Regions from separate parts of the Paenisporosarcina sp. TG-14 genome, predicted to be linked through region 3. Evidence: riboswitches for the same ligand, from Rfam matches in the RefSeq annotation. Region 3 holds a riboswitch; each other region holds the start of a gene.
The links. A riboswitch is a leader RNA that binds a small molecule or an ion and turns the genes downstream of it on or off. The one in region 3 is predicted to bind thiamine pyrophosphate.
Positions count from the first base shown of each region.

Region 1: it holds a riboswitch for thiamine pyrophosphate, as region 3 does, so the genes downstream of both, C406_RS0109405 (ABC transporter substrate-binding protein) here and tenA (thiaminase II) in region 3, are expected to answer to the same signal.
Region 2: it holds a riboswitch for thiamine pyrophosphate, as region 3 does, so the genes downstream of both, tenA (thiaminase II) here and tenA (thiaminase II) in region 3, are expected to answer to the same signal.

Region 1 is NZ_AMGD01000026.1:14,511-19,910, reverse strand. Features, by position in the region: gene C406_RS0109420 (ABC transporter ATP-binding protein) at 28-765, opposite strand; gene C406_RS0109415 (ABC transporter permease) at 755-1,525, opposite strand; gene C406_RS0109410 (thiamine-binding protein) at 1,522-1,815, opposite strand; gene C406_RS0109405 (ABC transporter substrate-binding protein) at 1,816-2,823, opposite strand; TPP riboswitch at 3,019-3,128, opposite strand; gene C406_RS19445 (HD domain-containing protein) at 3,508-4,377, opposite strand; gene C406_RS0109395 (uracil-DNA glycosylase family protein) at 4,475-5,146, opposite strand.
Region 2 is NZ_AMGD01000006.1:65,401-70,800, forward strand. Features, by position in the region: gene C406_RS0102935 (efflux RND transporter permease subunit) at 1-581, shown strand, start outside; gene C406_RS0102940 (TetR/AcrR family transcriptional regulator) at 586-1,155, shown strand; gene C406_RS0102945 (DUF6143 family protein) at 1,388-1,921, opposite strand; TPP riboswitch at 2,078-2,176, shown strand; TPP riboswitch at 2,242-2,337, shown strand; gene tenA (thiaminase II) at 2,406-3,086, shown strand; gene thiM (hydroxyethylthiazole kinase) at 3,076-3,828, shown strand; gene thiD (bifunctional hydroxymethylpyrimidine kinase/phosphomethylpyrimidine kinase) at 3,825-4,649, shown strand; gene thiE (thiamine phosphate synthase) at 4,639-5,265, shown strand; gene C406_RS0102970 (YdhK family protein) at 5,381-5,400, opposite strand, start outside.
Region 3 is NZ_AMGD01000033.1:31,957-37,356, forward strand. Features, by position in the region: gene C406_RS0111125 (thiazole synthase) at 1-636, opposite strand, end outside; gene thiS (sulfur carrier protein ThiS) at 639-842, opposite strand; gene thiO (glycine oxidase ThiO) at 859-1,983, opposite strand; gene tenI (thiazole tautomerase TenI) at 2,030-2,635, opposite strand; TPP riboswitch at 2,749-2,850, opposite strand; gene tenA (thiaminase II) at 2,903-3,589, opposite strand; TPP riboswitch at 3,787-3,925, opposite strand; gene C406_RS0111150 (MaoC/PaaZ C-terminal domain-containing protein) at 4,012-4,428, opposite strand; gene C406_RS0111155 (FAS1-like dehydratase domain-containing protein) at 4,425-4,847, opposite strand; gene C406_RS0111160 (acetyl-CoA C-acyltransferase) at 4,849-5,400, opposite strand, start outside.

The DNA.
Region 1 (5,400 bases), on a different contig from region 3:
AAGCAAAGAAATTATATATTAACTTATTCAGTAACTTCGTATTTCATTGTAGATTTTCTTTTTCCATTGTAAAAATTCTTCACTCAGGACAATAGATTCATGTCTCGGTCTGGGAAAAGGAATGGTAAACTCTTTTTTAATTCTTGCAGGCTTATCAGATAAGACAATGATTCGATCTGATAAATACAGGGCTTCTTCTATATTATGTGTGACTAGCAAGATGGAGCGTTTGTCTTGTTCCCAGATGGAAAGTAACCAATTTTGCATCTCCAAGCGAGTAAACTCATCAAGAGCAGAGAATGGTTCGTCTAAACAAATGAGTGATTGTGGACTCAATAGACTTCGAATAAAAGACACTCTTTGTTTCATCCCCCCTGATAATTCATTGGGATAAGCCTGTTCATAGCCTTTTAAACCAGCTCTTTCAATCATCTGTATTGCTTCTATTTCACTTTTTTTGCCGATAATTTCTCCACCTAGCAGTACATTATCAAGTACTGTCCGCCAGGGTAATATTGAAGGGGATTGTGGTGTATAGCTGATTGAACCTCTTTGGCCATTTATTCGTTTTCCATCCATCCGGATATCTCCGGAGTCAGGGGTGTAGAGTCCACCAATTAGATGAAATAACGTGCTCTTTCCACTTCCTGAAGGTCCTACTATTGAAACGAATTCTCCTTCATGTACTTGAAAAGATAACTCTTCTAGTACCTTATTGTTATCGAAGGATTTCGTCATATTTTCTATGCTGAGCTTAATACCCATTAGTACCCTCCCCCTTAGGCTTCCCTTTCACCAACTTCTTCTCTAATGAAGAAATAATTGCGAAGAAGGTTAAGCTTAAAATCATAATGAGAAAGATTGCCACAAAGACACGTTCTGTCCGAAATGAGGAGGACGCAAGAGTCATATAGACCCCGATCCCTTCTTTGGCGCCTAGCCATTCTGAGATAACAGCTCCCATTACACTATAAGTTGCTGCAATTTTTAGTCCGGAAAATATCGAAGGCAATGCATATGGCCACTCTACTTTCCAAAAAATTTGTTTGTTTGATGCCCCTGCCATTTTCATATAATGCATAAGTTCAGCAGTGGTTTGCCGAAATCCGCCCATCGCAGCAATGGTGATAGGAAAGAAGCAAACTAGCGTGATAATAATAATTTTAGGTAGAAGGCCAAATCCAAACCAGATGACTAACAATGGGGCCAATACGATGATGGGAATGTTTTGTGACAATATGATTAGTGGATAAAATGCCTCTCTAAGTTTTGGTAAGCGATGCAAACTAACCGCAACTAGCAGGCCAACAGCGCTACCTATTAGTAAACCCATAAAGGACAGTCGTATAGTTGAAATTAAGTGGTGACTGTAAGTTGACCAGCCAGTTATTGCCTCAGCCCATATTTGAGATGGAGCTGGCAGAAGCCATTTCGGTATTTCGAGTAACCAAGTAGATAGTTGCCATAGTGAAAATAAGAGGATGAGAACCAATACTGGTCTCCATCCTCTATATAAAATTCTCATGACCGGTATTTTTCAGTCAATTTATCCATAGAAACACCGCTCGGTTGATAAAGGATTTTCACTTGAGAAATGACATTCACACAGCCAGAATCTATCATTTTTTGATTCATCTTCTCGATCACGGAGAAAATTTCTGTCAAATTCCCCTCCATGGTTGTTTCGAGAGGATGGACTTCATAACGTATCCCAGACTCCTGAATGATGGCAATTGCTTCTTCTATAAACGGGATTGAATCTTCCCCATTTCTTGTTTTTGGTATAATTTGAATGCTGACTAAAGAGTTGATCATCTATTCATTCTCCTTTTTTGGTAAGAATTCATTCGTAAAGGCTTTTTCTACTTCTAACTTGCCTTCTAATAATTCATTTTCGCTCATCCAATTTGCATAGTTTTCCCAAACAGACTTCTCTTGAATACCCCATTGTGATCCATCATCCTGATACTTTGGCGCTAACCATTTCTGGCTTGCTTTAACCAATTCAGGGTCTAAATCTGGAACAGCCTTTATTAAAACATCCGCCGCTTCTTGTGGATTATCAATTGAGTATTCATATCCTTGTGAAGCTGCTGCTACAAATGCACGCACAGTGTCGGGATCTTCTGCAATTAACGCCTCATTCGTAATCAAAATAGGTGTATAGTAATCTAGCTTATCTGAGTAATCAGCCAGATACTGCATATTCAATTCCTCTCCGCGAAGTTCCGCTTCAATTCCTGTCCATGCGTAATAGATCCATGCAAAGTCAACATCTCTTTTTACAGCTGTAAAAAAGTCTGTATCACCTGTATTAATAATATCCACTTTCTCTACATCAGCATCTTCTTGCTTCATTAAAGAGGCAATCACTGCTTTTTCAACAGGCGCTCCCCATCCTCCATACGCTTTACCTTCATAATCTTTTGGTGAGGTAATGTTCTTTTCTACAGGAGACGCAAAGCCCGAAGTATTATGTTGAATAACCGCAGCAATTGACACGATTGGTATATCTTGCACTCGTGCTTCGGTTAAAGATTCCTGATACCCAACTCCAAATTCTGCCTTACCTGCAGCTACTAGCTGGTTAGCGCCCGCTTCACCTGGCATAATAATTTCGACATCAAGGCCTTTATCTGTAAAGTATCCTTTTTCTTTTGCAACGTATAATCCTGTATGATTTGTATTTGGCGTCCAATCCAATACCACTGTTACTTTTTTTAACTTGTCTATGTCTTCATTTTGTTCCGTGCTTTGGCTGTCAGTATTCCCACAGGCTGTTAGCAGTAGAGCAATTAGTAGTAATCCTATCCATTTTTTCATCATCTTTTCTCCCCTTGTCTTTTCTATTAAAAGCATTAAACGATGGAACGAAAAGGTGGAAACATATTCACAAGGTACTTGATTAATCACTAACTTCTAGTGTAATCATTTAGCTCTGTCTAATCTTTAAAACATCTTTTTTCATATAAAAAAGCACCTCTAGGTAGGTACCTAGGGCGCATATCAACACAAATAAGAATGTTTAAATATGTTTCCTACGCTGGTATTAACCAGATCAGGTTCCAAGGGTTTGTATCTTAAGGATACGGTCTCAACCAGCAACACTGGTCCCCCCACATGTTTCAGTTATGAAGTTCGTCTAATACTTTGTTAGGTTAACTTTGCCACACATTTGGTTCAGTTACAAGAGTTAGAAAGAATATTATTATAAAATGATCTACCTCTCAGCGTTGGCTAGAGTTTCGCTAGTTCTCTTTCGTACAGGCTATCTCGCGGCAGGTGTGCGTCCTTCGCTCACCTTAACGTGGACATGTGTTTGATTTTAACTATGGATGGTAAAGGAACTGCATCACAACCTAAAAAATGAAAGGAGACGACGACTGAAGTGATAAGTCACTTCGATCGTCGTCTCCTATTCCTTCAGTACACACTCAGTGGTACGTCTTTCTTTACAATATTACAAGGCGTAGTTGCTTTAACTCTTTTATTTCCACAAAAACCCCTTTACAGATTCTTAAGGTTGCGCTTGAAATGTTTGTAAAGTGTTTTATCAGACCAAGCTAGACGATGTTTGAGTTCAGCGCAGTATGATAGCAGGATGAACGAGCCATCGGAATTCATTTCAAAATCGATGCCTCGCTTCCTTAATGACTCCATTAAAGGAGAAACCTTGTTGTAGTCAGCGTTTATGTATGTGTCATCCGCGTATGTTAATGCTTCTTTGACAAAACCAAGGATGCCCATAGAAGCTATCTCCCGCTGTCGCTTCTCATTACAATCATAACTACAACTAAACAGCGCATCTATTTCCTTCACAGTAAGTTTTTTCTTGCCAACAAATAATTGGAACACTTCTTTCTTGAGCACGCGTACAAGAGGAACTTCTTTTTTAAATGATTCCAATTCTCGTACAACACTCATGTAATACCACGACTGTTCACGTTTTCCTCGATTGAAACGACTCCAAACAGACTCGCCTTTTTCATTCAAGTCCACCTGAATTGATCGGATATTGTGCAATTTATCTGCGGTAATGACTAATATTTCATCAGGTGTCATAGCTGAAATGGAGTCGATTGTGTGCTGTTTTCTATCCTCCCATGGCAGTGATTTATCAGGTTCGGATGCGGCGATAACCAATTGCAAAACCTTTTCCCCAAAATGCTCAATAAGTTCATCGGCCGTTGTATCGGTATCTTCAAGCGTGTCATGCAAAATCCCAGCTGCAACCACTTCGTCTGGAGCCTTTGTTTGCTTCAGGATCATTGCAACGCCTACTGGATGCGTGATATATGGAATTTTCGAGTCTTTTCGATAGTGTCCATCATGTTTGACTGCAGCAAATTGCATGGCTTTTTCTATCATGTTTTTCATTAAATTCATCTTCCTTTTCTCATCTATTTGGCAGGTAGCCCCGCAAGTAGTCGGCCTTTCATACGGACGCAAACAAAGGTGGCCTCATTGTTCACCTTTAAGCTAGCCTCCCCATCGAACTCGTAATTCTATTCACATATTTCTCTTTATACTTGTCTTCTCTTTTACCGAATGAACAATAATATGGATGTGGTAGACGCGGACCTACCGGATAGTTTAATCTTCCTTCTTCTGTCATTTTATTTAATGCTTGTTCAACTTCTTTACTCAAAGGAATAATCATTTTCGGTCGAACAATTTCCATTTCTGTTAAAAAGGAATCTGTAAAAACCGCGTCCAAAGGTGTAGGTAAATTAAAGTAATTCACATTCTTATTGTCCTGAATAAAACCAAACCACGATAAGTTTGTCATGTATACATTTTTATGAAATTTCATTTTCCCTATTTCACTAATAACTGACAAAATAAATTGAGCACTTCTCTCTTTGTCATCTTGGTCAACATTAGGAAATAACTCCGACGCACCATTAAAATCTATAAAAGGTATTCCTGTTTGACCAGCCCCGTTTTTTCCTGGATTAGTCCCACATAAAACAATTCTAGGTGTTTTGCTTATATAGAATGCTTGGTAGTACAGTCGCACAAGTTCCCTATTTTCAATAAACCCATCCAATATGGTAATCTTTTCGCGTTCAAGTTTTTCCTTAACTTCAAGATCGTTCTGAATGCTTTTGTAGAAATCCTCATGTAAATCAATGATTTTCTCCAACGAGATTCCTCTTTTCTTTTTTATAAACAATTTATAGGTAAATATAATGACTTTACTATTTAGGCATATATTCTTATATTCGCCATATAATACTAAATTCCCTTTTTTTTCGCTATGAAAGTTGTAATTATTGCCTTCACTTTTTAATTAGTTTCTTCTATATAAGGAACGTTTTACTTGCCCAATAGTTCATTGAAAGGGTTAACTAGTAGAGGATTTAATTTTAAATTTCAAAAATTGTATCCATATTTCCT
Region 2 (5,400 bases), on a different contig from region 3:
ATATGGAAACTATGGTAACAGGAAAATCTGTGTTAGATGTCGAAATGGTTTCTGGATTGACAACTGGGCGATACAAAATGACTTTGCTAGGCATGGCCCTTGTATTTTTAGGTTTACTTGCAGTTTACCGACACCCGATTAAGGCTTTGATTCCTTTGTTACCGATTACTTTAATCATTGGTTGGTCAGGAGCCGTGATGTATTTAGCTGAAATAAGCTATACACCTCTAACGGCGACGCTAGGTGCATTGATTATAGGGATTGGAACAGAATTCACCATTTTAATCATGGAAAGATTTTATGAAGAACGTGAAAATGGGAGTTCAAGCATCGATGCTATCAGAATAGCAAACCAAAAAACTGGAAAATCAATTTTCGCATCAGCCATTACAACTATTGGTGGCTTTAGTGCTTTGCTTGTATCAGATTTTGTCATCTTGAGTAATTTTGGTATGATGACCCTAATCAATATTTCACTAGCTTTATTCAGTACAATTGTCGTGATGCCAGCTGTCTTGATTATTTTAGATCGTTTTGTAAAAACAAAACCTAGAATAGAAAAGGATACACTGGTAAATTAGGGGGATGAAGTCAATTAAAGATAAAACTGAACAAATTTTGCAAGCAGCTGTAAAGATTTTCATCAATAAAGGGCTTCAGGCAACCACACAGGAAATTTCCAAAGAAGCAGACGTTGCAGAAGTTACTTTGTTTCGGAAGTTTTCTACTAAGCAAAATTTATTTAAAACAGTTATTAAAAATGTACTTGAAAAACAATTTAATTCCAAGGTGATGCAACTAGCTGATCATGAAAATACAGAAGAATTTCTTAAAGGAACAATTGATAATCGCTTGAAGACACTTTCCAAAAATGCGTCTTTAGTTAAGATGCTTATCTCGGAAAGTTTGAAAGGCAATTTGAGTTCCGATATTGATTTCCCTGTGATTATTCATGCACAGTTAAAAAAAGCATTAGATCACCATTTTACTCAAAAAAATCAGAAGGCTGACACTGAATTATGTGCCAGACAGCTAGTAGGAATTTTTCTGAGTCATATTATCATTCCTAACGAGCGTCCTTATTACAAGTTAAATGATGAAGACAAAGAAGCATTAGTAAATAAGTATGTAAAATCATTAATTACATTATTATAAAAGGCTATGTTAAAGTTATTGGTTTATTTAAGTGAGCTTGGAAATGTATCTCCAAGCTCATTTTTTTTGACTGTTTTGTTTTACTAAAGTACCTGTTAGTAAAACATTAATTGAAACGATAAAGTAAACCATACATCCACAAGTACAAAATCCAAGATATTTATACAAGATATAAGCATGCTTTAGTTCAATAAGACAATAACTAAGTTAATCTATTAGTTTTTTTATGTTGCTATTCCCTTATTTCAAACCACCCGAATGCAACATCTGCCTTAACAATTTCATTATCTGGTGAAACTAAAAAAATAATAAATGAATCGCCTGATGAAAAAATGAATTTTCCATCTTCATCACTCGTCAAAGTACTTTTTGGAGATACAATTCGCTTAAATGAATTTATCCCTCTCTTCGGAAATCCTTCAACAAGTTCTGCAAAAGCGATATTTACTTCAGGCTTTGGAAGTGGAGAAAGAGTTGTATTTGCAGGTGTTACCTTATCCGAAATCATTGATTTTCCAGGAGGTTTTGGATTAAACCAAATTTCAGCTATAAAAGGTTGATTAGAATGGTTGGTAACGGTAAATGCATTTACAAATAAATTCACATCTGAATTAGAGGGGTTAATTAAGCCTCCCCAAGCATTTTTTCCTTTTCCGAAACGAATCGTTTCAGTTTGTCCAACAAAATATCTCCCCTGTAAAGATTGATATAATGGGTTAGGTATGTTGACAGCTTTAATAAATCGCTCATTATTAAACATTGGCATACGAACAATTCACTCCTTTCTAAAGTCTATGTAAATTGAAAGGAAATGTTTCGACAAATATATTTAAAAATAAAAGAATTTAAGCATAATCTACTTGATAAATGTTACTTTTCCATTTTACGCTTTCACTCTATTATGCTAGTATGAAATTAATTAAAATAGTTGCAGGGGAACGCATTTGCGTTGAGAAGGTTAAAACCTGACCCTTTGAACCTGTTCGTTAAGACGAACGTAGGGAGCAGAGTACATAGCGTTTCGACGTATTTCTTTTGTGCTAAAGCTCTCCATTTAGGAGGGCTTTTTTGTTTGCTAATTCAATATTTTAATTGCGGGGGGACTATTTAGTTGAGAAGGTAAAACCTGACCCTTGGAACCTGACAGTTAACACTGACGTAGGGAGCAATGTTTCATTTACAACGCTCTTTTGCCACGTGCAAAGGAGCGTTTTTTGCACTTGCGTCCATCCGAAAAAGGAGGACTTATGATGACATTTTGTGAAGAAGTACGAAAAGAAACTGATCTTTATTGGCAAGCAAGTTTTAATCATCCATTTGTAAAAGGACTTGTCGATGGGACACTGCCACTTGATAAGTTTAAGTTTTACATTATGCAAGACGCTTATTATTTAAAGCACTACACGAAGGTGCTAGCAATTGCAGCAACAAAGGCTGAAACGAACGAAGATATTGCTTACTTTTTAGAAACGGCTCGTCATATCAATGAGGCTGAGCTTGATTTGCATCGAACGGTTTTTAAAGAGCTAGGTATAACTGAACAAAAGGAAGCAAATTTTAAACCGGCTCCAGCGGCTTATAACTACGTATCACATATGTACAATGCTGCAAATAACGGAGATGTAGAAGAGGCGTTTGCTGCCATGTTCCCTTGTCCATGGTTATATCAAGAAATTGGGGAGAAGTATAAAGACGCAAAACCAGGCGTTAAGCTATATGAAGAATGGATTGCGATGTATAGTGCACCGGATTATAAAGAAAAAATCGAGGTGCAAAAGACGATGATGAATCGTTACGCAGAAGCAAATCCAGGTAAACAAACTGTGTTCAAAGCTCATTTTGAAAAAAGTTGCTACTACGAGTGGAAATTTTGGGAAATGCCTTGGACACATGAAAACTGGCAAGATGAGGTAAAGAACTATGCCTATTAAACAAATTCGTAAAAAAAAGCCTCTCGTACATTGCATGACGAACTATGTCGTGGCGAACTTTACAGCGAATGGGTTACTTGCAATTGGTGCGTCACCTGTCATGGCTGATGAAGTTACAGAAGTAGAAGAAATGGTCGCGATTGCAAATGCTCTTTTAATTAATATTGGCACGATCAATATAAGAACGAAAGAAGCGATGTTACTAGCAGGGAAAAAAGCGAATAAGCTTGGAACACCTGTTGTATTAGATCCAGTAGGAGTTGGGGCGACTAAGTTTCGTCAACAAGTAGTAAATGAACTATTAGAAAGTGTTCGATTCGATTTACTGCGCTGTAATGTGGGTGAACTTGCTACCATAGCAGGTGTTTCATGGGAGATAAAAGGCGTGGACAGTGGAGAAGGTGAGATGGACATTGCAACCGTTGCCACGCATGTAGCCAAAAAATGGAACTGTATAGTGGTGGTCACAGGAGCTTCTGATTATGTTACTGATGGTGACAATGGATTCTGGGTAACTGGTGGTCACATTCAGATGACCGAGGTAACAGGAACAGGTTGTTTACTAAGTGCAATTTGTGCAGCAGTCTTAACTTTAGAAGGAGAACCTCTTTTAAACTTACGTGATGTACTACAAGTTTATAAAAAGGTGTCAGAACAAGCGGTTCTATCTCCACTTCTTGGCTCATTTCAAATAGAAGTCTTAAATTCTTTACATCAATTTTCTAGAGGTGAAAATAATTGAATATCGTGATGACCATAGCTGGCTCAGATAGTAGTGGAGGTGCTGGGATACAGGCTGATTTAAAGACATTTCAAGAGCTTGGAGTGTTCGGTACATCAGTGATTACTGCGTTAACAGCTCAGAATACACTTAGTGTAGAGGGAGTTTTCCCTGCATCTGCAGACTTTGTTAAACATCAAATCGAAGTTGTCTTTCAGGACTTACCCATAAAGGCAGTCAAGACCGGTATGCTTTTTTCAGCCCCAATTATTGATGAAGTAGTGAATAGCTTACGCCAAAAAGATGTTTTGCTTGTCGTTGACCCTGTGATGATTGCAAAAGGAGGAGCAAGCTTGTTACAACATAAAGCAGTAGAAGCATTAACGACAAAGCTTTTACCACTTGCAACGGTGTTAACTCCGAATATTCCAGAAGCTGAAGTGATTAGTGGCGTTGAGATTAAGTCAGAAATGGATATACAAAAAGCGGCTGAAAAGATAGTAGCAATGGGTGTAAAGTGCGTGGTTATGAAGGGTGGCCACTTAGATGAACAAGGAACTGCAACAGATAGAGTATTTTTTGCGGATGGTACAACTTTTAAAATGACATCTGCCCGTATAGAAACGAAACATACGCATGGAACAGGTTGTACTTACTCCGCAGCACTTACTGCATTTTTAGGACAAGGTTGGTCTTTAAAAGAAGCAATCATTGAAGCTAAAAAGTTTGTCCAGCTAGCTATTGAAACCCCGTTAAACATAGGGCATGGACATGGGCCGACAAACCATTTTGCCTATAAACTAGCAAAAGGTGTATGTGAGGTGAACATCATTGAAGCGTAACGATCTAGCGTGCTATTTCATCATGGGAACACCGAACTGCATAGAAGAGCCATTACATGTGTTGGAAGATGCATTAAAAGCAGGTATAACAATTTTCCAACTTCGTGAAAAAGGCGAAGGGGCATTAACAGGAAAAGTACTTGAACAATTTGCTCGTCAATGCCAGGGGATGTGTAAACGATACAACGTGCCGTTTATTGTAAATGATGATGTAGAGCTGGCCTTGAAACTCAAAGCAGATGGCGTTCACGTAGGACAAGATGATGTAACACTTACGCACATACGCGAAAAATTTAAAGGACGAATCGTAGGAGTTTCAGTGCATACAGTCGAAGAGTTGGAACAGGCTGTAAGAGGTGGTGCTGACTATGTGGGGATTGGACCAATTTATGAAACACAGTCGAAATCTGATGCGAAAGCTCCTGCTGGTCTAACTTTTTTAAGAATAGCGAGAAGCTTGTATCGAGATTTTCCGCTTGTCGCAATTGGTGGAATCACAACTAAGAATACACATGAAACACTTGAAGCAGGTGCCAATGGGATAGCGGTGATTTCGGAGATTTGCCAAAGTCAAAACCGATATGAAACAGTAAGAGCATGTAAAGTTCATATATAATCGAAAAATTGACAGGGTATTGAGTTCTAGTTGGTGAACTAGAACTATCAACTGTATAGATTCAAAATAAAAATAGCTTATCCATTAGAGGGATAAGCTATTTTTATTATGTCCTTTATTTAGCTGATAGTTCAC
Region 3 (5,400 bases):
ATTTGCTCCTGAAACAGCAGTATTAAGTAATACACCGTCGGCACCTAACTCCATCGCGACGGCTGCGTCAGAAGGCGTCCCAATACCAGCATCAATTATTACAGGCACTTTTGCCTGTTCGATAATAAAGCTAAGGTTTAATGGATTAATGATCCCTTGACCAGAACCAATGGGTGATGCACCTGGCATAATGGCGTGACAGCCTAATTCTTCTAATCGTTTAGCTAATAGAACATCGTCTGATGTATAGGGTAAAACGGTAAATCCCTCTTTTAACAGTTCTTCTGAAGCCTTTAATGTTTCTATAGGATCAGGCAATAACGTTTTTTGGCATCCAATTACTTCAACTTTAATCATGTCACAAAGACCAGAAGCTTTAGCTAATTTAGCAATTCGAACCGCTTCTATTGCTGTCTTTGCACCTGCCGTATTTGGCAGTAAAATGTACTTTTTTAGGTCTAATTTTTCTAAAAAATTAGGTAGACTTGATTCAAATATATTCATTCTACGAACGGAGAACGTTAATATCTCTGCTCCTGAAACAGCTACTGCTTCTTTTTGAATATCAAAATCAGGATATTTTCCAGTGCCCAATAATAACCTTGACGTGAATTCATATGATCCAATCTTTAACATCATCATCCGCCTCCTACAAAATGTACTAACTCAACTTTATCCCCATTACTAAGTTCGGTTTCTTGGTGTGATGTTTTTTCCAATATCATTTCATTCCATTCAACGATAACTACCTTTTGTTGTAATTCGAAGTGCTGCAAAAGGTTAGCTACTGTTTCCACCGTATTTGGGACTTCTATTTTGTTCCCGTTAATCACTAATTCCATTTGCTTCACTCCTTTTTTATGTTAATTGCCTGACCAAACGATCTACCCGAAAAGGTTCCAAATTTAGTGATGTTGGTTTACCTTCAACCAAGTCGGCGATAACCTCACCAGTTATAGGAGAAAGTAATATTCCATTTCTAAAATGCCCTGTTGCAATAAATAAACCTTTGTATATAGGGTGTTCTCCTAAGTACGGAAGCCCATCAGCGGTTTGCGGTCGAATGCCAGCCCATGCCCGCTCCCATTCTGCTTCAACAATGGACGGCATCAGTTTTTTTGCTTGTTCCATCAGTATGGATATTCCCTCTACCGTAACTTTTTTGCAAAATGTTCTTGGCTTTAAAGTTGCACCGACAATGATTCTTCCCCCCTTCTTAGGGACAAGGTAGCAACCATGCGAAAATACTGTAGTCGTTAGTATTTGACTATGTGTAACAACAGAAAAACATTCACCCTTCACAGGATAGGTATCTAGCTGTAAGCCTGTTTTTGAAAGTAACTTCCTACTCCAAGCACCACCTGCAACAATGACATTTTCACTATTAAAATTTCCTTCATTCGTTACAACACCCGAGACCTTCCCTTTTGACAGCTGAAAGTAATATACTTCCACGAATTCCTTTATTACTACACCACGTGCTGCTGCAGACTTTAAAAACCCTAAAGTTAACTGAGTAGCTTCTACTTGCCCATCTTTTTCAAGATGCATTGCTCCTGTAATCGCATCAGACAATACTGGCTCTTTCCTTCTTACCTCTTTACCTGTCATCCAATCGGCTTGCTCTCCACTTTGTCGTTGGATAGCAATGACTCGCTTATATTCCTGCTGTTGCTGTTCGTTTAAGGCAACCTTCAACATGCCTTTATTTATAAGTTCTATATCTATTCCACTCGTCTCTTTTATCTCGCCAGCTAGTTGGGTAAACATCGCTCTACTTTTTCTAGCTAATTGAAAAAGTGATCCTTGTCCATCCATTTCTGCTTGAGCACCCAGCATCCCAGCAGCAGCTCCAGAGGCTTTACTAGCAAGTCGTTCTTTTTCCAGCAAAAGGACTTTACCCCCTCGTTTTGCAAGGTTATACGCAATGGCTCCCCCGATTACTCCGCCTCCTACTACGATTGCATCATAAACATATCTCATCAAAAATCCCCTTCTCCCATAAAAATATTTAAGTACAATTCAGTTGTTAAGTAGATAGATTTTGATAATATTCTTTTACTGCTGCTAAAGGATTTTCTGCTTCTAAGACCCCAGACATCACAGCAATTCCCTGTGCACCTGCATCGATGACTCCTCTAATATTTGTAGGTTTTATACCACCTATTGCTAATACTGGTATCAAAACATGATGAGCTACGAGTTCTAATTGATTTAAACCCTTAGATACTAATCCTGGCTTCGATTGTGTGGGAAAAATATGTCCGAAAATAACATAATCTGCTCCTAGTTCTTGTGCAGTTAGACCCTCGTCAATTGAATGCACAGAACATCCAACTCTCAAGCTTGTAAACTGTTTTTTAACAATTTCTACAGGTAAAGAATGATAGGCTAGTTGGGCTCCTGCTACTTTTGAAGCAAAGGCAACATCTACTCGATCATTGATTATTATTTTAGAAAGAGGCACTTTCTGGTCTGTTAATAAATTCACTATTTCGTAAATCTCATTGGCCGTTTTAGCCTTTTCACGAATATGAATGGCATCGATATATGGATGGATCTGACCTACAATTTCCGCTAATTTCTGAGGTTCCTGTTTCCCAGTGGATATGACATGTAATTCTGCATTTTTCATTCCAACTATCCTCCTCATTTTTGAAAGCAAAGATGATACCCTTAATATCTATAATTCCAGAAATCAAAAAACCACCCCGGCGTTGGAGTGGTTTGTTATTATATGTATAGACTATAACTACATTTCCACTTCCCTACGCCAGTTCTAATTAGATCAGGTTCAAAGGGTCTGGACTTTCTCCATCTCAGTCTTTAAAGACTCCCCTAGTGTATTTATATTCAATTGTATGAGACTGTTACAAAATATTAATTCATTTTCTATGATTTTCTATGTGAATTTTAATGCTCCTTTTCGGACCGGCCATTCCTCTAAATTGTAAGCCATTTCCCAAAATGAATATTCGTAATGACTACTAATGATAAAATGTTCTTTCATTTGCTCACGGTCATCTTCTGTTAGCTTTTCGGCAATCTTGTCTAGTCTATTAATTTGTTCCTCGACTAATGTTCTAAAACCTTCTCCACCATATGCTGCAATCCATTCTTGGTAAATTGGTTCTTTAGGGGAACACGTCTGCAGTTTCTCCCCAATTTCATAGTAAAGCCAGTAGCATGGTAATATTGCTGCGATAATATCACCTAAATGTCCTTGATATGCCACACGATACATATGGGATGTATATGCATAAGCAGTAGGTGACGGCTTGAAGTTTGCTTGTTCTGCTTCAGTAATTCCAAGACGACGTGAAAAGTTTCGATGTAAAGACAATTCTGCTTCATATGTTCCCTGTGCATGAGATGCTAATCTACTTGTAGTGTCAAGATCCTTTGCCCTTGCAGCACCTAAAGCTTGAACCCTTGCAAAATGGGACAAATAATAAGAATCCTGCATGACGTAATACCTGAAACTTTCTAAAGACAATGTACCATCCCCAATTCCTGTTACAAACGGATGATGAAAGCTTGCTTCCCAAATGTAATCGGATTCCTCTCTTAAAAGCTTAGAAAATGTCATGAATACTTCCTCCTCAATAATTTTACTCGAATAGTAACCTATCCCTGATTTATAAGAAAAGCGTAAAGCTCCACACTAGCTCGAATTAAGAAAATACTCTTAAAAATATATACTTTCACATATTTTTGCATATAAAAAACCACTTTCTTAACAATCATAAGAAAGTGGTTGTATCGGAAAAATAGGTAGAAACGTATTGCTCCGCAACTCCACTTTCCTACGCTGGTGTAAACCAGATCAGGTTCTAAGGGTCTTAAAGTATTACTTTAATCTCAACCTTTATTAGTAAGTAAATAATTTCTATTTACTTATAGAAAGGTCCCCCTAGTGGAAGATATTACTATTCAATTGTTCGTAACCATCATAACATGTTTTGGTTTCTTTTCCATTCTAATATGTCATGAAACGATTGAATTAATATTCTATGAGTTTATTTTTCTATTCTTAACTACTATCTCACCTCGAATCACTCTATGTCCACTACTGCTCATACCTGTTACTTCTACCTTAACTTCAGCAACACATTTCTCTTTGACAACGCCTGTTAATTCCACTCCGTCTCCAACCTGCAGAGGTGCAAGAAACATGACATTCATTTGTTGTATCAGTAAGTGGGCATTCATATAAGACGACAGTATTCGACCTGTGAAACCCATAGTGAGCATTCCATGAACGATGGGCTGATCAAATCCCTTTTGTTGTGCAGCATCTTGGTCTACATGTATTGGATTGAAATCTTTTGAAACTTCTGCATATCTTGTAATCCAAATTGAAGGAACGTTTTTGATTGAGATCGTCTCGAGTGAATGACCAACTTCTAAAGCAAATAACGTATTCACTTTTTCATCTCCCCAATTAGTGTAGAGTTTGAAGTGAAGATGACTTTACCTCTTTCATTTTCACCAACTAGTTCATTATCCAAAATAAGGAATGAGCGTTTGGATTTAACCGACTTTAACGTGATCATACACGTATAAGTTTGGCCCGCCATCACTGGTTCACTATAGTTAATCGATTGATATTTATGAATAAAAGAGTCACCTCCATTCATCCAAGGTACTTTAATATATTGCCAAAAAATCATAGGCATGCAGGGTGGTGCTGGAATATCGGCGTACCCTTTATTAATAGCTTCTTTGTAATTGAAAAAAAGCGATTCGGTTTCTTCGATTGAACGTGCATAATCAGCAATCATTTCTCTGGTGACTGCTACTTTAAAGGGAGTGGTTGTAAATCCTTCATAGGAATAGTAATCCATTTCATTCTTCCTCCATATATTTTTCAAATAAGGTTGCTATTCCAAGTCCGCCACCTATCCCGATTGTGGCAATACCATAGCGACATTGAATAGACTTCATTTCAGAATAAAGTCGAGTAACAAGAATTGCTCCAGAAGCTCCATATGGATGACCATAAGCAATTGCTCCCCCACCTTTATTAAGTCTTTCATAAGGGATTTGAAGTGATTTTGCAGAAGCCACAACTTGGGCTGAGAAAGCTTCATTTAATTCGACAATATCAATCTCGTCCATAGTTAATTGAGATTGTAAAAGGAGTCTTTTCACTGCTAGAACTGGTCCAATACCAGGCGTATTCGGATCGACACCTACTGTAACTGCATCTTTAAATTTCAGCTGTATCGAAAGTCCAAGTTCTTTTGCTTTTTTTTCAGAAAGAATGAGCGATAACGCAGCACCATCATTGAGCCCACACGAATTTGCGGCTGTTACAGTACCTGTTTCTATGAAAATAGGTCGTGCTCGTTGAATGAGTTTTTGATAATTCATACCTGGTTTTAATGCTTCATCTCG